DNA from 2 places in the Gilliamella sp. B2887 genome. Region 2 is predicted to be linked to the other one. Evidence: riboswitches for the same ligand, from Rfam matches in the RefSeq annotation. Region 2 holds a riboswitch; the other holds the start of a gene.
The links. A riboswitch is a leader RNA that binds a small molecule or an ion and turns the genes downstream of it on or off. The one in region 2 is predicted to bind preQ1.
Positions count from the first base shown of each region.

Region 1: it holds a riboswitch for preQ1, as region 2 does, so the genes downstream of both, queF (preQ(1) synthase) here and queD (6-carboxytetrahydropterin synthase QueD) in region 2, are expected to answer to the same signal.

Region 1 is NZ_JAFNMX010000004.1:30,383-40,769, reverse strand. It holds gene hemN (oxygen-independent coproporphyrinogen III oxidase) at 1-99, opposite strand, end outside; gene yihI (Der GTPase-activating protein YihI) at 435-926, opposite strand; gene coaA (type I pantothenate kinase) at 1,095-2,030, shown strand; gene J3U13_RS04650 (DUF1090 domain-containing protein) at 2,047-2,502, shown strand; PreQ1 riboswitch class I at 3,298-3,342, shown strand; gene queF (preQ(1) synthase) at 3,345-3,818, shown strand; gene queC (7-cyano-7-deazaguanine synthase QueC) at 3,843-4,496, shown strand; gene J3U13_RS04635 (7-cyano-7-deazaguanine/7-aminomethyl-7-deazaguanine transporter) at 4,544-5,218, shown strand; gene J3U13_RS04630 (alpha-2-macroglobulin family protein) at 5,471-10,387, shown strand, end outside.
Region 2 is NZ_JAFNMX010000010.1:88,586-98,972, forward strand. It holds gene J3U13_RS08835 (histidine phosphatase family protein) at 1-358, shown strand, start outside; gene J3U13_RS08840 (MFS transporter) at 432-1,718, opposite strand; gene J3U13_RS08845 (methylated-DNA--[protein]-cysteine S-methyltransferase) at 1,881-2,420, shown strand; gene J3U13_RS08850 (hypothetical protein) at 2,732-3,844, shown strand; gene J3U13_RS08855 (DeoR/GlpR family DNA-binding transcription regulator) at 3,837-4,598, shown strand; gene J3U13_RS08860 (Cof-type HAD-IIB family hydrolase) at 4,636-5,439, opposite strand; gene clpB (ATP-dependent chaperone ClpB) at 5,993-8,566, opposite strand; PreQ1 riboswitch class I at 8,851-8,896, shown strand; gene queD (6-carboxytetrahydropterin synthase QueD) at 8,900-9,328, shown strand; gene J3U13_RS08875 (7-carboxy-7-deazaguanine synthase QueE) at 9,325-9,939, shown strand.

The DNA of each region.
Region 1 (10,387 bases), on a different contig from region 2:
TTCATTAAATTCAAGGGCAGTAGGATATGAAGTATATCTTGGACCAGAATAGTTATATTTTTTAATTAAAGCCTGATCCCATAATTGTTTTTCAGTCATACTTCTGTTTCCGTTTAAGTCTGTGTTTAGCATTATTATATCCATGACTTAGTAAAGTTGGTTTTTGCTTAGTTACACTTTTTGCTCTGTTTCTTGTTTTCAGCTTGATCTGATTTGTTTTACGCAAATACAATAATGTGCAAATAAATAATCCAAAATATAAATTTAACATTATCAATAATGGCATTATTATCTGCTCGCTATGTGTTATAAATTACAGTTCGAATAAGACATCTGTTATTATAGCATTCAGTCAGGGATATTTTTTATAACTCTTTCCCTGACCTTACTACAAAAATGAATGGTATTGGGTGAAGTAAGACCCTTACCCATTATTAATTACGTTTTAATAAACTTACGATATCTTCCTTCTCATCATCAAGAGCTTCAAAATCATCATCGATATAACCTAATTCTTGCATCAGTTCATCTATTCGATTCAATTTACTATCCAAATAAGTTTGTTGTTCTATAGTCAACTTGCCATTTTTTTCAACCAAATCTAGCAACATATCCAATTTAGGATCGTTTTCAAGTTGCTCTAATTCTTGTTGTGGTGATAAAACGGTTTTCTCTACTTTAGGTTGTTTAACAGCCTTAAGGGGATTCACCTTTGTATCAACAACTAAAGCAATCGGCGTTTTACTGCCTATACGTGGATCTTTCGCTACTTTTTGAGTATTGTTATTTTTGTTTTTATCTGTATTATTAAAGCGTGAACCACTAGGCAAACCTTTATGCTTGCGTTTACGTTTGAGTTCGCGAGACTCTTCATTAATTTCCTGACGGCTTTTTTTGAGTTTTTGTTTCGATTTAGATTTTAACATACTATCTCTGTTTTACAGTTTGGTTAATCATTTATTCAGTATATTTTATCAGTAAGTCTAAAATATAGCTATGAGGAAGACACATTGTGAATTAGTGATTGTAAAATTACAGTTTTATGTATAATCTGAGCCGAATATTCTTGAATCAATCGTTATAGAGAAATAAACATGAATAATCATTTGAGTCCTTACATGCAGTTTAGCCGTAAAGAATGGGCAAGCTTGCGTAATTCGGAACCAATGACCTTAACATCTGGAGAACTAATTTCTTTACAGGGAATCAATGAAGATTTATCAATGGATGAAGTAAGTGAAATTTACTTACCTTTATCAAGATTACTCAATTTTTATATTAGTAATAGTTTTAGTCGGCAGGCGGTATTATCTAAATTTTTAGGTAAAAGCCAAAAAATCCCTTACATAATTGGTATCGCGGGCAGTGTTGCTGTTGGTAAAAGTACTACGGCACGTGTATTACAGGCATTACTAACTCGTTGGCCTGAACATAGAAAAGTAGCGTTAGTTACTACGGATGGTTTTTTATATCCAAATAAATGCCTTGAAGAGCGCGGCATTATGAATAAAAAAGGTTTTCCACAATCCTACAACCTTAAAAAGCTAATTAACTTTGTTGCAGATATAAAATCAGGGCAAGCGGAAGTTAAAGCACCGGTTTATTCACATTTAGTTTATGATATTGTAGAAAATGAAGAGATCGTGATCGACAGTCCAGATATTTTGATTTTGGAAGGTTTAAATGTATTACAAGGTGCGGTCAATTATACTCAAGCACATAATCGAGTATTTGTTTCAGATTATGTTGATTTTTCGATATATGTTGACGCCGATTTATCTTTATTACATCATTGGTATGTGAACCGCTTTTTAAAATTTAGAGCAGGGGCCTTCAGTGATCCCAATTCATACTTCAATCACTATTCTCAATTACCAGAACAAGAGGCAATCAGCATCGCTAATCGCTTGTGGAGTGAGATAAACGAATTAAATTTAGTTGAAAACATTTTACCAACTCGAGAAAGAGCCAGTTTGATTTTGACAAAAGGTAACGATCACAAAGTAGATTATGTTCAATTAAGAAAATAAACTTAGGAGGATCAATATGAAATCAGCAATAGGGTTATTAAGTAAATTAAGCATTATCACTTTAGTTATGGCGTTTTCTGTAAATAGTTATGCATCAAGTAATGATGTACATGAAGGATTGACTTGCGATGCAAAAAAACAGGCCATCGAAGCAAAAATAGAACAAGCCAAAAAAGCCAATAATACTTTTGAAATCACAGGGCTTGAAAAAGCACTTCAACAAGTTAATACCAATTGTTCGGATGACACATTGGAACAAAAATACAAAAGATTAGTGGAAGAAAAAAGCAAAAATGTCTCTGACAAAACCAAAAAATTAGCAGAAAAAACCAAAGAGTATGAAAAAGATGGTATTAATGCAAATCAAGACAAAATTGATGCTCTAAAATCTAAATTGCACGATGCAGAAAAAGAACTCACTGAAGCAAAAAATAAATTAGCGGATTATTATGATAAAGTTAATACTAAGTAATCTTAGTTTTTAATTTTATTGAAATTAAAAAATAGATTCGAACAATAAAATAATATTGAAATTTGTGCAATTAATATTGACCTTGAGGAGATATATTACTTCTTGAGGTCATCTTTAATATCTCATATTAGCTAAAATTATGTTAATTTTCTTTAGTTCTATTTAGCTATTTTCTGTAAAAATGCTGTTAACCTAAAGTGCTACCAAAAACGATAAGTTTTATATGATCATTTATCTAAATATTATTAAATAAAACCATTAGAAATGGATGAATATTATGACAGATAATTTACGGCTATTAATTACAAAATTTTAAAACTTGAATACTGAAAATCGACTAAATGTATTCGATGTAAATATAATCAATTAAATTATTTTAATTTTCTATTACCAATTGTTAAAAAATAATTAGATAATCGCATTAGGACTATTAATAGTCCAAAGAACAACATGAGTCTTACAACGATATAAATAAACAGATTATAACATTGATCTTTATTATCCCTTTACTATTCATAAATTTATGACTATTGATTAAAAATCTTCTACAAGGATGTTTTTTTATCGGTAATGAATGTTGTCTTTTTGATAAAACAGAATGAGTGTTACACATAACAATTACTGAAAATAAACTGATCTCTTTTTTATAAAATTTTATTAGATAGCTAATTTTATAGAGTAATATTTGCTATTTTTCAAAGTTAACCGTTTCATTGTTTCCAAATCAGCTCTTAATTAATTTGATTAAAATGATGTTCTAGACTTTTTTAGTAAAAAAAGGTAAGGTGTGCGGCTTGTCTCGTGGTTCGTGAACCTCCCACGCAAAAAAACTAAGGAAAATTATGAGTAACGTTACATTATTAGGCGATCAGTCTGTTCGCTATCCAACAACCTATGCTCCGGAAATTCTGGAAACTTTTGATAACAAACATCCCGGTAATGATTATTTTGTTAAATTTAATTGTCCGGAATTTACGAGTCTTTGTCCTATTACAGGTCAGCCTGATTTCGCCACAATTTATATTTCTTATGTGCCTAATATCAAAATGGTTGAGAGTAAATCTCTTAAGCTGTATCTATTCAGCTTTCGAAATCATGGTGATTATCATGAAGATTGCATCAATATCATTATGAAAGATCTGATTAAGTTAATGGATCCTAAATACATTGAAGTGTGGGGTAAATTTACACCACGTGGTGGTATTTCAATTGATCCTTATGCCAATTATGGTAAATCCAATACTCAGTGGAAGCAAATTGCACTCAATCGCTTAGTTAATCATGATCTTTATCCCGAAAAAGTCGATAATCGCTAATTATCAATCTGACAGGAATTTTTAATGAAAAATCGTAAAGCACTAGTGATATTTTCTGGAGGGCAAGATTCGACGACTTGTCTGCTGCAAGCCATTGCCGATTATGGTCGTGAGAATGTTGAAACCATAAGCTTTCAATATGGTCAACGCCATAGTATTGAATTGGATAAAGCTAAGTGGATCGCCGAGGATTTAAGTGTCAAGCAAACCGTAATTGATACATCAGTGATCAAACATATGACCAATAATGCTTTGATTGATGATTCGCAAGAAATCAAAGCTGCACAAGATGGTGATTACCCAAATACTTTTGTTGATGGACGTAATATGTTGTTTTTACTGTTAGCGGGTTGTTATGCCAAGCAGAAAGGTATTAATGATATTATTATCGGCGTTTGTGAAACGGATTTTAGTGGTTATCCTGACTGTCGTGATATTTTTATTAAATCCATGAATGTATCGATGAATTTAGCGATGGATTATGCATTTAATATTAAAACACCCTTGATGTACCTGACTAAAGCTCAAACATGGGAAATGGCTGATAAATTGGGTTATCTTGATTATGTTCGCCAAAATACCCATACTTGTTATTACGGTGTAGAAGGGGGATGTGGTAAATGTCCTAGTTGTATGCTGCGTGATAAAGGTCTACAAGAATATTTAGCCCAAACTTAACCAATATTTATCTGGGTTCTCTCACCCCATTAAAAAAGGAAACAAATATGTATTTAAACGTTCATTCACAATTGATTGAAAAACAATTTACTCGACAGCAAAAACATAAAGCACTCGGCTGGTTGGCTTTTTTTCATATTATCGTTATTGCTTCCAGTAACTATTTGGTACAAATTCCATTTGATATTTTTGGATTTCATACTACTTGGGGAGCGTTCACTTTTCCATTTATCTTTTTGACCACTGATTTAACTATTCGTATTTTTGGTGCCAGTTTGGCGAGAAAAATTATTTTTGTGGTTATGATTCCCGCTTTATTGTTTTCGTACCTAATTTCGGTTCTATTTTTCGAAACCCATTGGGTAGGTTGGTCAGCATTGATTCATTTTAATAGCTTTGTTTTTCGAATTGCTTTAGCCAGTTTTGCGGCTTATTTAATTGGACAATTAATGGATATTACTGTTTTTAACTATTTAAGAAAAAATCGTTCTTGGTGGGTAGCACCTTCCGCTTCTGCAATTTTTGGAAATGGTATTGATACTATCGTCTTTTTTGCTATTGCTTTTTACAAAAGCAGTGATGAATTTATGGCCAATCACTGGGGTGAAATTTCGTTAATGGATTACAGTTTTAAAATTTTAATTTGTGGTTTGTTCTTTTTACCATTATATGGGATTATTTTGAATGTTATTTTAAAAAAATTAACTGCAAAAACGCTATAAACCAGTCAGTCATCACCCAATTATTTATAAATTACCAACATTTGGAGCTTATTGATCGTACAGTAAGTTCTAAATGCCAAGAGTACCACTTCAAATCAGTTTTTCTGAAAAATTCTGTTAAAAATTTGATTTATCATTTTATAAACAATTCCTATTATAAAGATTTTTTGCTAAACGTTTACTGACAGTGCATAATATTGATAAAAAATAATCACATCATTTTGTGAAATAAAAGGGTAAATGGGTGAAATCATGATATTGATTAAACACTTAGCGATATTAAGTTTGTTTTTAACGCTATGTGCTCAAGCCAATGATAACGAGCTTATGACAAAGATAATGGATAACAAAAAAAATAGCTCGACGCAAAATGTGAATATTGATTTGCAATCACCTATTGTATTTAATCCAACACCTGATTTAATCGAAAAATATAAAGATAAAAAACTAGAAATTCTTGATTGCTCAGAGATCATTCTTGATGGATCAAGTACTCTAGTTGTGACTTTTTCTGTTCCACTTCTACCCAAATTAAATTTTACAAATTTACTGAGATTAGTCGATAAGGAAACCGGTGTAGTCGATGGTGTCTGGGAGTTGTCTGATAATGGTTTGGAATTACGACATCGTTATCTTGCACCAAATCGTAAATTAGCATTAACGATCGATAAAATGTTAACGGCAATTAATAACAGTCGTTTACAATCAGTTTATGAAAAAGAATTAACGACTCAAGATCGTCATCCCATGGTGAATTTTGCCAGTACTGGATTATTATTACCGAGTAAATCCATGAGTGGATTACCTGTCACCACATTGAATGTTAATAAGGTCGACATTAACTTTTTTAAAATTAAGCCCGATAAATTAAGTGATTTTATTCATAAATTTGGCTTTATTAATAAACTTTCAGTTTGGCGTTCAGAAGAGATGAATGGCTATGCCGATTTAGTATATTCGTCACGTTTTGATCTTAATCCTAAACCCAATGCTCAAGAAACTGTTCTAGTCAACCTTTCAAAAATTAATGAACTTAATCAGGAAGGCGTTTATGTTGCCGTGATGAATGAATCTGGGACTTACAACGAATCAAATCCAGCAACCCTATTTTCAATAAGTAATATTGGAATTTCAGTTCATAACTATAAAAATCATAAATTTACGGTTATGGCTTATGGATTGGATGATGGTAAGCCTCTTGCAAATGTTGAAATAGCTTGTCGTAATCGTGGAAAAGTAGATAACAATTGTCAATATATTTTAGAAAAGACAGACCAAGATGGTTATGCTGAATTCACTATGGATAACAATGATGAATATCGGGTATTGACAGCCAGCGATGGAAAACAAACTTCATTTATATATATTGATCGCAATGCCCTTAATCTGACTGAATTCGATTTATCAGGCACACCTTATTATGACAAGCAATTATTTGTTTTTGGACCCCGAGATCTTTATCGTCCAGATGAAACTGTCTATTTTAATGCATTATTACGTAATGCCGATGGACAACCATTGCCTAACCAACCAATTATAGCAGATATGATTTCAGCTAATGGACGAGTAGTTAAAAATTTTCAATTAAAAAGCAATGCTGATACGAATGGTTTATATCAGGCTAATTATGTTATTCCATCTGATGCAGCAACAGGTAAATGGTCAATTCGTTTCAATCTAGGGGATGACATTTATCGTTATTGGTATTTTAAAGTGGAAGAATTTTTGCCAGAACGTATGGCGATGGAAATAACCAGTTCATCCAGCGGTCCAATATTAAGCGATGAAGACGTTTACTTTGATATCAAAGGTTGGTATTTGTATGGTGCACCAGCATCAGATAATCGCCTAGATGCTAATGTGTATTTAAAGAAAGTTGATTCTATTGCTGGATTAGCCGATTTTAAAATTGGTTCAGTAACAGACGCTAATCTCTACAGTGAACTTGGTTCGTTTGAGGAGAAATTAGATAACAATGGCTTAAAACAGCTTCATATTAAGAAAAATAGTTGGTCAAACTTACGTTCTCCAGTCAAAGTGGTTCTACAAGCGAGTCTGCTGGATTCAGGTGGTAGACCTATTACGCGTTATGCTACTCAAACCATTTGGCCTGCAAATAAATTACCAGCAATTCGAGCTTTATTTGCGGATTCACCATATTATGATTGGAACAGTGATAATTATTATGAGCGTCCAACCGTTGATATCGGGACTAATGCAGAATTTGAAATTGCTTATGTCAATTTAGAGGGTGAAAAACTTGGTACAAATTCCTTAAAAACAAGACTGATTCATGAGCGTCGTCAATATTATTGGACTTGGTCAAACGAAGATGGCTGGCAAGTAAATTATAATTCCAGTGACATTGTTATTTCTGAGGATCAATTATCCATTGAAGTGGGGAGTACGACTAAAATAAGCTATTTGAGCAGTGATTATGGATCTTATCGTATTGAAGTTATTGATGCAGACTCTAAAGTAGTGACAAGTTTTCGCTTCTGGTCAGGTTACGATTGGGAGGATAATACACATGGTACGAAATCAGTGCGCCCCGATCAAGTCAAGTTAAGTATTGATAAACCCTTTTATCATGTCGGAGATGTGGCTAAAGTCAATGTTCAAGCTCCAGTTGTAGGATCTGGTTACATCTCTCTTGAAACAAATGATGGTATCATTTGGAAAAAAGCAATTACTGTAGGCGAAAATGGTTTGGATGTCGATATACCAATTGAAAATTGGGGAAGACATGATATTTATATTAATGCCATGATAATACGCCCATCGACTGATGCAGCAATACAAACAGTAAAACGAGCAATGGGTTTACTTTATTTACCTACTGATACAACTAAGCGTCATTTAAATATCTCAATCGATTCTCTAAAACAAGTGCATCCAGAAAGTATTGTGCCAATTAAAATCAAAATGGATAAGCAATTTATTCAAAAAGATAAAAAAGTCATAGTGTTAGTTTCTGCTGTTGATTCGGGTGTACTAAATATTACTGATTATGTTACGCCAGATCCTTACGTTGGCTTTTTAGGACGTAAACGTTATGATGTTGATATTTTTGATGTTTATGGTAGCTTAATTGAAGCTTCAGGGCGTAATGTTACTATGAGCTTTGGTGGTGATGCAATGGGCACTGGTGGAAAAAAACCGTCTAATGATGTTTTTATTGTTGCTCAACAATTAGAAACTATTCAATTAAATGATCAGGGCGAAGGTATTGTTGATTTACAATTACCTAATTTCAATGGTGAATTGCGCATAATGGCGCAAGCATGGGATGACAATCGTTTTGGTAAAGCAGAAAAAACGATAAAGGTAGCAGCGCCTGTGATTGCCGAATTATCCACTCCGCGATTTTTATCCGGCGGAGATCAGGCTGTATTAGCGTTAGATCTTCATAATTTGACTGATACGATCCAAACTATGCAAGTTGAAATATCAACCACAGGTTTGATTCATCAAAATGATGCCAAATCTATTTCTGTCAAACTTGATAGCAAACAAAAACATATTATTCAGATTCCTGTTGCTGCAAACTTTGGTTATGGTATAGGTACTATAACTGTTGATGTGAAAGGTATTGTCATGGATGATAATAAAGATTTTAACATTCGTCGTTCTTGGAATATAGGTGTAAGACCAGCTTACGCTCCAACATTAAGATATTATCAGGCAGTGTTAGATGAAAATAAAAGTTGGAAATTACCTGACCAAGCATTAACTGAATTGATTAAAAATACCGTTGAAGGGCAATTGGTCGTCTCTAATCAACCTCCACTGAACATCGCTCAATATATTAAAAGTTTATTTGCTTATCCTTATGGTTGTTTAGAACAGACAATCAGTGGATTATTCCCATCTTTATATGCGAACAATGAACAGCTTGCACAGTTAGGTATTAAAACCGATTCTGATGACAAACGCCGTGAAAAGGTTCATATAGGCATTTTACGCATTTTATCAATGCAACGGAGTAATGGCAGTTTTGGTTTATGGAGTAGTCATAGTGAAGAAGAACATTGGCTTACTGTTTATGCCACTGACTTTTTATTGCAAGCTAAAGAACGAGGTTATCAGGTAAATGATAAAGCACTTGATGCCGCAATGATGCGTCTTGGTCAATATATTTATGATTCATCTTCATTTAACCATCTTTATTATTACGGGAATGAAAAAGAACTTGAGTTTGAAAAGTTGTCTATTAAAGCTTATGCGCTAATGATTTTATCCAAATACAGTAAGATTTCCTCAGCAATGCGAAATGAAATCAATTATTTATCTAATAAAATCAATCATGATACATCGTTTGTTTACTCCCCATTACCTTTGGCACAATTATCAGTAAGTGCGAAGATAAATGGCATGACATCTATTTATGACAAATTATTACCATTAATCTTCACAACTCCATTTAACTATAGTAAATGGCTAGGTAATTATGGTAGCAAAATTCGTGACCAAGCATTAATTTTATCATTATTGATTGAAAACGATATGGCTCAAAAAGATCAAGCCAGTTTTCTATTTATTCTATCTGAATTATTAAATGAAAAACGCTATTACTCAACTCAGGAATTGAATGCATTGTTTATTGCTGGTTGGTCATTAGAGCAACATAAAAAGGACAATAAATTTAAACTGGCAATAAATGATAACGTTGCTAAGGTAAATTCAATCTTCTCAAATTCCTATCATTATGAAGCCTTAACGAAAGGGTTATCTATTAACAATTCAAAATATAATCAACCTCTTTATCTTAAATTCTCTCTTTCTGGTTATGGACAAACTGCTCCACCACCAACATCACAAGATGGCTTTTTTAACATTAGTCGAACCTATTACGATTTGCTGGGTAACAAGATTAACCCATCGCAATTAGAAGTAGGAACCATAATGGTAGTGATTTTAGATGTAACATCCAAAGAACCTGTTCATGATGCATTGATTGTTGATTACTTACCAGCTGGATTAGAACTTGAAAATCAGAATCTTTCTAATAGTAGCGTGCATCTATCATCCATCCCTAGCATAGCATCTTTATTGAAAGATGATGACGTAAGTCAACTTAAATATCAGGAGTTCAGAGATGATCGATATGTGGCTGCTGTGAATATCCAAAATGATATCGGACAAAAAAAATATCATAAACGTGTTGCT
Region 2 (10,387 bases):
GGCGTTAATGGAAGAATTCTGGAAAGGCAAAATCAGATTAAACAAAATAATGGATGCCATTGCTGCTGTCGAAAAATCAGGTGAAGCAGAAAACTACAAAAAAGTTAAAACGCGTATGCAAGCTGCATTAAAAGTCATTGCTGAGTCAGCTAAAGCTCATGGTGGTGGTAATGTGCTAGTAGTATCCCACGGCATGGCCATCACAGCCATGGTTGAAGAATGGCTTGATACACCAGTCAAAGGAGGATTGGGTAATGCAAGTGTAACTAAAATTCGTTATACCGATGACGGTAAATTTATTGTCGAAAGTTTAGGTGATATGAGCTATGTTGAAAAAGGAAAAGCTCTCGAAAAATAAATGCAACAAGAAATAAATGCGATTAATGCGATTAAAAAGACTCACTTTAGTGAGTCTTTTTTACTTTGCATCATTATTGAGTAAAATCACTGTTTAACGTTTCTTTTATGAGCAGTGTTGCACAAATACTGATGAGTGACGCAACGGCAACATAATACCCTACCCAAGATAAATTCCCATTTGATACCAAATAATTGGCAATAATTGGCGCAATGGATGCCCCTAAAATGCCACCAATACTGTAAGCGACAGAAGATCCTGTATAACGAACATGGGTTGGAAAAATTTCAGGTAAAAAAGCGCCCATAGGAGCAAATACGATGCCCATTAAAAACAGCTCTAAAGATAGATAGCTCAAAACGAATCGATCTGAACCACTTGCCATAAACTGCGTCATAACTGTGCCAGATAAGGCGACACACAACAAGCCAACAACCAGTACAGGTTTACGCCCATATTTATCACTTAAACGAGCAGAGATTGGCGTCGCTATCGCCATAAAGACAATTGCAATACATAAAAAACCTAAAAAATTACCTTTAGTAATACCTAAATATTGGGTGCCATATTGTAATAAAAATGCAGTAGTGATATAGAATAAAGTATAACAACCAATCATTGAAAACGAACCTAAAGCCAATGTTTTCCAATGATGAACCAAAATGTCAATCGCTGGTATTTTAACTTGCTCTTTGCAGCGCAATGCTTTGGTAAAAATGGGGCTTTCAACCAATTTCAAACGCACATACAATCCAATAATCACCAATACTGCGCTTAATAAAAATGGTATACGCCATCCCCATTGTAAAAATTGTTCATTAGACAATGATAATGTAACCAACAAAAACACACCATTAGATAATAAAAAACCCACTGATGGTCCTAACTGTGGAAACATACCAAACAATGCTCGCTTATTTTGGGGGGCATTTTCCGTTGCCAGCAAAGCTGCGCCACCCCACTCACCACCAAGCCCTAACCCTTGTGCAAGTCTTAAAATGCACAGTAAAAACGGCGCCCAAAAACCAATAGCGCTATAGCCCGGTAATAATCCAATTCCGGTCGTGGCAACACCCATTAAAATAAGGGAAAACACTAAGGTTGATTTGCGCCCTATTTTGTCACCGAAATGCCCAAATAAAAAGGCGCCAATTGGACGAGCAACAAAGGCAATACCAAATGTGGCAAAAGATTGTAACGCCTGAGCAGATGGGGAACTGTCAGGGAAAAATACCGGTCCAATGACCAAAGCAGCCGCTGTTGCATAGATATAAAAATCATAAAACTCAATAGCTGTACCGATAAAACTGGCCAAAGCAACTCGAGACATTGAATTAGCAGATGTAATGTTTGAATCCATAATCCTATTCCCTTCAATATAGTTGTAATTTTAAGATAAATAAAGACATTATAATCAGAGTTAATGCTTTTACCATGTAAAATAAAAAAAATTATAACCATATCCATAATATAAGAAGTCGATATAATAGATCGCGTGCATCTTTACTCAATAAGGATATTTATGTTTTATCTCTGCACCTATTGCTCGCCAATGGGTTTAATCACGCTTGCTAGTGAGCAAAATAAATTGGTTGGTGTCTGGATCGAAGGGCAAAAATATTTCGGACAGATAGAACATGCTCAAAAACACCATCAGCCTAATTTACCCATCTTCAATACGACCAAGAAATGGCTTGACGACTACTTTAACGGTAAAAAACCAACAATTGAAACATTACCCTTAGCGCCACAAGGAACACCTTTTCGACATTTGGTCTGGGATATTTTATGCCAAATTCCTTATGGTCAAGTCATTACTTATGGCGACATCGCCAAACAAATCAAGAAAAAAACCAATACAGCAAGCATGTCAAGCCAAGCAGTGGGTGGGGCTGTTGGTCATAACCCAATATCCATTATCATTCCATGTCATCGCGTCATTGGCGCTAAAGGTAATTTAACCGGTTATGCAGGTGGAATTGATAAAAAAATTGCCTTACTCAAACTGGAAAATGTAGATACGTCTCAATTTGTTATTCCAACCAAAGGGACCGCACTTTAACGAATTGAAACATCAATATGCCTAGCTGTATGTGAGGAAAACAGGTATCATTGCTGATTAAACAATGAATTATATCATTAATCTTATGAATATGAGAAATTTTTAGGCGTCGTGTTAAGTTGCTGTTATCAACCATGCAAATGTATCATAAGATAGATAACGCAATAATCATCATTATGCTAAAAAAGAGGCACCCCACTGGGGTGATCCCATTATAATTTATATGTTCGAATTTATCTGTACAAAATCCTTTAAGGCATTATACTGTGCAATCATTAAAAAATAGAATAATCAATCAATAAACAAATAAAATGAGAAATGTACTGCTCAGCTTATTGTTAATCATATCTTTCCCCGCATTCAGTTCCATTTATGCTTATAAAGGTTATATTGCCGACAACCCAATTATGTTGTATATAGAAACCTATTTAAATCACATTAATAAAGGTTTTTGGGTTTATCAAAATGACTTTCAACAACACCTGAATACACTATCTAATGAATGTGAATTCATCCGTTCATGCCCTGAAAATAGAACCCGTTTAGTTCTGTACGATGAGCAAGATATCTATATTGATGAAATCTCTAAAAAAATAAAAGTGAAGGATTCAAGTCATTATTTTAAATTTATCAACCTGCACTTTGAACACGCTGACACTCAAAAGTTTTTACCTGAAACATTAAAGGGTTATTGGTTCGATGGAAAAGTACATCAACAATACTCTGTAGTATTACAAAAACAGTTTGTCATAAATGACCAGTCCACTGCCGAATTAAATCGCATTGAATTATTACAATCCACTTCCTTGAGCAAAGTCTATTTTACGGCCGTTTTATCAAAACAGAAAAACAATCACATCAAATTAGTAGGTATTAATGTTTACGATAAAAAACATCATAACTTGCTGCAACAAATCCAAAATTTAGATTACAGTTACAACGGTTTTAACAGTATTAGTCTTGAAGATATCAACTTTGATGGTAAAGCGGATTTAGCCATTAAAAAGTATCGCTCAAATGCCAGATTAGGCGATAACTACGACTATTATCTCAATGACAACGGTAAATTTATCGCAACAAACTTATGGGGAAGTAACATCAACTTTAACAAAAAAGACAAATCAGCAACTGGCACAAAAACATGTTATGATTATGACGAAAAAGAGCAAAAAATCCTGATTCAAATCGATAGCGTTTATCACTACAAAAATAAACACTATATTCATAAATCAAATCATTGCCAGATACATTTTTTTAATGCTCAAATAAGCCGTCAATGTACCGAAATGGAATACAATGCTTGTTTATTAAAACGAAATAATATCAATACTGAAAATCCACACTATTTAGGTGAAGATAATATTTTGCACAAAAACATGGTGTGGGATAAAGGTAAATTAATTGATGGAGTTATAGATGATTGATTATGATGCTTTTCCTGAACAACGACAATCTTACATTCAACAGTTATTGAAAGACAAAGGTCGAGTCGTTAATGCTGACTTAATTAAATTACTCGGTGTTTCAGAACACACGATTCGCCGCGATTTACAAAAACTTACGCGCGATGGAATCTGCAAACGTGTTTATGGAGGCGCGGTCAGTCAGTTAAAACAATCAGCCAGCTTCGAAACAAGAATGACGCAAAGCGTTAGTGAAAAATCATCGGTTGCCAAACGATGCGCTGAACTGATCAAAGACAATTCCTGTATATTTATTGACGCAGGCTCAACCTATTTGACCATGGCAAGCTATATCCCCACCGATATGAATTTAACCATTGTGACAAATTCTCCTCAAATTGCTTCACTTCTCAGTAGTCGAACTCAGGGGGAGCTTATTTTACTTGGTGGAAGAGTTAACCCTCAAACAGGCAGTACCATGGGTTCAGATACGGTAAATCAAATTCGTAACATGGTCTTTGATCAAACATTTATTGGTGTCTGTGGACTCGATCCACAAGCCGGATTAAGTGCCGTTTATTATGAAGACGCTTGTTTTAAAAAGGAAGTGATTGCCCAAAGTAATGAAGTTGTCGCCGCTGTAATTGCCGATAAAATGTTACAGATAGCCCGTTATAAAGTAGCAACGTGTGAAGATATCGATATTGTTGTAGTCAGTCAAGAAACGAAAATTGAAGGTTTTGAGAATTTTGATCTAACAATAGAAGTCGCCTAATGGATTCGCATCAAGGTCGAGCGAATCTATTTTTTAGCTACGTTGATTGTAAAGTTAATATCAATTGAATGGTTTTTAGAACGGCACTATCACGGTTATAGCCAGTAATAAACTTAGCTTTCGCTTTCGTTTCTTCAAAAGCATTACGCATGGCAAAACTGTATTGGGCTTGTTCTAATAATTCAATATCGTTATAACCATCGCCAAATGCCATAGTTTCCTGAGCCGTTACTTTAAGCATTTCTTGTAATTTCTTGATAGTAGTACCTTTATGCACATCATAATCAGTGATATCAATCCAAGTTGCCTCTGATACAACAATATACACCTTATCCTCATAAGGGGTTAAATGCAAACGCGTTTGTGGACATTGCCCCGTTTCATCATAGACCGTGATTTTAATAAAATCATCGGAAATTGAACTGAGTTCATCAACTTCAATAATAGCAGCATAAGATCCACGAACTTTTTGTTTCAATCTTACTGGTAAATCGGAACGAATCACTGCCCCTTTTGCTGTACAGGCAATGATGACATGATCGGTACTGACTTGTTCCAATGTTTTGATAATACGTTGTCCTACCTCATTGGGTAAAAAAGAACGATAGATAAATTCTCCATTAAATTTAATTGTTGTAGCACTGTCACCAACGATCCAAATCCGTTTACTCTCATCACCAAACAACTCTTCTACCCGCTCACACTGTTTGCCTGTACAAGCAACAAAATGGACATTCTCATTTGTCATTTGTGCATAAACTTTTGCAAACAGTTCACGATCATAATCGCCTTGTTCGTTTAAAAAAGTTCCGTCTAAATCACTGATAATTAATTTAATCATTTATTTTTCCTCTCACTCACTAATGGATATTTTATTAATATGATTTAGTATGATGCTTTATGATGGATTTAGCAATATTTTATTACTTTCTGTTGTTGATTTTTATTTTATCTTAACGTAATTTAAAGCCAAGTGTTGAATATAATGTTACATTATAAGTTAATGGATAATATTAACATTAATAAATTTTACCTAGTTCATTAAAAGAAGATTAAAGATTTAATTTTAGTCATAAATGAAGAAAAGGCATCAACATCGAGCATGTTAATTAGGTGAAATCCCTACCAATAATAAATGAACGGTATTACAGAAAAGATCCTATTCTTCTTAACTATAATTGCTTTTATGACCCATTAATGGAATTAAGTAGAAAGATTGATGATTGAATTCTGACATTAGACAGTAATTTAAAATAGACGGGACATCAGTTTGCACTCTCTGAAAATAACCGATTAAAAACATATTGTTTTGTATCATTTAATCGATGAAGATAAGTAATAAAAAAGCCTGAAAACATATTGTTTTCAGGCTTTTAATTTAAAAAATCAGGATATTAGGATTGTTTGGCTTCAATGTTATCACCCACTAATTCCAAATGAATGGTTTTACCTGGCACAAGTTTACCTGATAAGATTTGTTGTGCTAATGGGTTTTCAATCTCTTGTTGAATTGCACGTTTTAATGGTCTTGCTCCATAAATTGGGTCAAAACCAACTTTGGCAAGTTGCTCCAACGCTGCATCAGAGATGTCCAATTGATAACCGCGTTCATCCAAACGTTTTTCCACATGAGCCAATTGAATTCTGGCTATTGCTTTGATATTTTCTTGACCAAGTGGATGGAATACCACAGTTTCATCAATACGATTGATAAATTCTGGTCTAAAGTGTTTCGTTACCACAGTCATTACTAACGCTTTCATCTCATCATAACTTAATTCAACATGACCTTGTATCAAGTCTGAACCTAAATTAGATGTCATAATAATCACTGTGTTTCGGAAATCAACGGTACGCCCTTGTCCATCAGTTAAGCGTCCATCATCCAATACTTGTAATAAAATATTAAAGACATCCGGATGTGCTTTTTCCACTTCATCCAATAAAATGACGGAATAAGGACGACGTCGCACTGCTTCAGTCAAATAACCGCCTTCTTCATACCCTACATAACCCGGAGGTGCACCAATTAAACGTGCCACTGAGTGTTTTTCCATAAATTCAGACATATCGATTCTGACCATGGCATCTTCGCTATCAAACATAAAGTTAGCCAAAGCTTTACAAAGTTCGGTTTTACCTACACCCGTTGGTCCCAAAAATAAGAAAGAACCAATTGGTTTGTTTGGATCAGAAAGTCCTGCTCGACTACGACGAATCGCATTAGCTACCGCAACTACGGCTTCTTCTTGACCTATCACACGTTTATGTAACGCATCTTCCATATGCAATAATTTATCTTTTTCACTTTCCAGCATTCTTGAAACAGGAATACCCGTAGCTTTAGATAAAACTTCGGCAATTTCGTTATCGGTAACTTTATTACGCAATAACCTCATGGTTTTGCCTTCTAGCTGTGTTGCCGATGCCAGTTTTTTCTCAAGTTCGGGGATTTTGCCATATTGAAGCTCCGACATTTTATTGAGATCACCAGCACGTCGAGCTTGTTCTATTTCAGTGCGTGCTTTTTCCAACTCTGCTTTGATTGTCTGAGTACCCGAAACAGCAGCCTTCTCTGACTTCCACTCTTCTTCAAGTGACGCATACTCTTTTTCTTTCTCAGAAAGTTCATCATTTAGCATCTCAAGTCGTTTCTTACTCGCATCATCAGACTCTTTCTTAAGCGCTTGTTGCTCAAGTTTCAACTGAATAATACGGCGTTCAAGTCTATCTAATGATTCCGGTTTTGAATCCATTTGCATACGTATACTTGACGCAGCTTCATCAATTAAATCTATGGCCTTATCTGGAAGCATACGATCGGAAATATAACGATGCGATAACGTAGCAGCAGCCACAATTGCGGGATCCGTGATTTGGACATGGTGATGCAATTCATAACGCTCTTTCAAACCACGCAATATAGCAATCGTATCTTCAACAGTAGGTTCAGCCACATACACTTTTTGGAATCGACGTTCTAAAGCGGGATCTTTTTCAATATATTGACGATACTCATCCAACGTTGTAGCACCAACACAATGTAATTCACCGCGGGCTAATGCGGGTTTTAACATATTACCTGCATCCATTGCCCCATCGCTTTTACCTGCACCAACCATGGTATGGATTTCATCAATGAATAAAATAATGCGCCCTTCTTCTTTGGCTAAATCTTTTAAAACGGCTTTTAAACGTTCTTCAAATTCACCGCGATATTTTGCGCCAGCAATTAACGCCCCCATATCTAAAGACAGTACTCGTTTATTCCGTAATCCCTCAGGCACTTCACGATTAACAATGCGTTGCGCAAGTCCTTCAACAATGGCTGTTTTACCCACACCTGGTTCACCAATTAACACTGGATTGTTTTTAGTACGACGTTGTAATACTTGGATTGTACGGCGAATTTCTTCATCACGCCCAATGACTGGATCAAGCTTACCTTGTTCAGCACGCTCGGTTAAATCAATGGTATATTTTTTCAACGCACCACGTTGATCTTCGGCATTAGCATCGTTCACGTTATCACTTCCTCTTATTTGACTTACTGCCTGATTCAATCTTTCTTTGGTCACACCGGCTTTTTTAAGAATATCACCTAAACTGCCTTTTTCTTCTAACGCTGCTAATATAAAGAGTTCGGATGAGATATAACTGTCGCCATTTTTTTGCGCTAACTTGTCACAAAGATTGAATACACGTACAAAATCTTGAGATGGAATGACTTCTCCTCCCACACCTTGTACTTGTGGCAATCGATCAATTGCTTGATTGAGTTCTTGTTGTAACATTGTCACATTTGCCCCCGCTGCTGCCAGTAACGGCTTGATACTGCTGCCTTCTTGATTCAGCATGGCGGTTAAAACATGAACAGGCTCAATATACTGATTATCTTTACCTAATGCTAATGATTGTGCATCAGCTAAAGCTTGTTGAAACTTATTAGTGAGTTTATCTAACCTCATATTAATTATCTCCTGAGCAATAGATTTGGCTTAAATGCTTTAAGCAGATAAACCATTTGCATGGTTACTAAATGAGTGTGGAAAGATAAATTTCAAGAGTTTTTTATGAAATTTTTTACAAAAAATCGACAATAAAATGAATTTATATTCAGTTACTGAAATAAGCAAAATATAAATGTTCAATTTTACAACATTAGTGTAATGAATATTGCTCGTAATAACAATTGTAAGATGACATTTAGCCGCTAATCGATTATATTAGCCGCTCTATTTTGTTAGATGGTCTAACCGTGGTTCGTGATCCATCCCACGAAAAAAAACTAGGAATAATACATGTTCAAAATTGCTAAAGAATTTCAATTCGATGCTTGTCATATGTTAGACGGGCACAACAAAAAATGTCATAACCTTCACGGACATACTTATCGCTTATTGGTCGAAATTAAAGGTGATCTGATAGCTACGGGTTCCAGTGCAGATATGGTCATGGATTACGCTGATTTAAAAGCGATTGTTAAACAGCACATTGTGGATCCGCTTGATCATGCTTACCTTTATAATCAAAATAATGCTAATGAATGCCGTATCGCTTCACTATTGCAAGAGATGGATCGAAAAATTTTTGCCTTTCCTTGTCGCACCACTGCCGAAGGGATGAGTAAATTTATTTTTGATTGCCTGTCACAATACTTACCTATCTCGATGATCAAACTTTGGGAAACCCCCACATCTTACTGTGAGTACCATCGGAGCGAAAAATGACGGAATTTCGTATTGTTGAAATCTTCGAATCATTACAAGGCGAAGGTTATAATACAGGCATGCCTGCCATTTTTATTCGTTTTGCTGGGTGTAATTTAAATTGCGTTTGGTGTGATACTAATTTTCGCCGATTTACCCGTTTTACACGAGATCAGTTATTGACTAAAGTGAAACAATATACCAGCAAAAACATCATTATTACTGGGGGTGAACCAACGATGGTTACCGCCCTACCAGAATTACTTTTCCCCCTAAAACAAGCCGGCTACTTTGTTGCTATTGAAAGTAATGGATTAGGTAAAGTCGATCCTTTAATTGACTATATCGCCCTTAGCCCTAAATTTTGTTATCAAGCACGATACCAAAAAATCGCTCAACCGACTGCAAACGAAGTGCGAATTGTTGCTGAAAATCATGCAGACTTTCTCCCTTTTTGCCAATATATCGAACACCAGATTCAAGCCAAACGATATTATCTATCTCCTTGCGAAAAAAAGGGGGAATTTAATATGCTTGAAACAATTGAATTACTTGGCAAAATCAACCAAAACCGCATCGACAACAAATGGTTACTAAGCATTCAAACGCATAAGTTTGCTCATATTGAGTAATCGTTTAATTCTTTGCTATTAGTTAACTGAATAAAAAACAGATTTAGGCACTAAAATTTAATCAGTCAGCTCTACTGTTCAGCGCTATTTAATTTGGTAATGATGATGTTTTATCAAATTTTAGTAAGTTTGTTTTGTCATTCACCTTATTCATTCTGCTAATGTCAATAAGGCGTTTGACTTGCCAAATGATGAGTGTTGGTAAGGTAATAATTCTGATGAAAAAATTCTTGATTAGATAGTCCGCTCTCAATACTACTTAAACATAAATTGAATTTGAATCGACTAATTTTATGTTTATCTTGTAAAAAAGATTTAGGAGTGTATACCATTACAATTTTTCGCTTATTTACGTTGAACAACAAAATACCCCTCTTAACCCAAAAGGAAGGTGACAATAAAAAGTCATTTTTTTATCATGATTTATCCATCACCAATCCCCATTGAG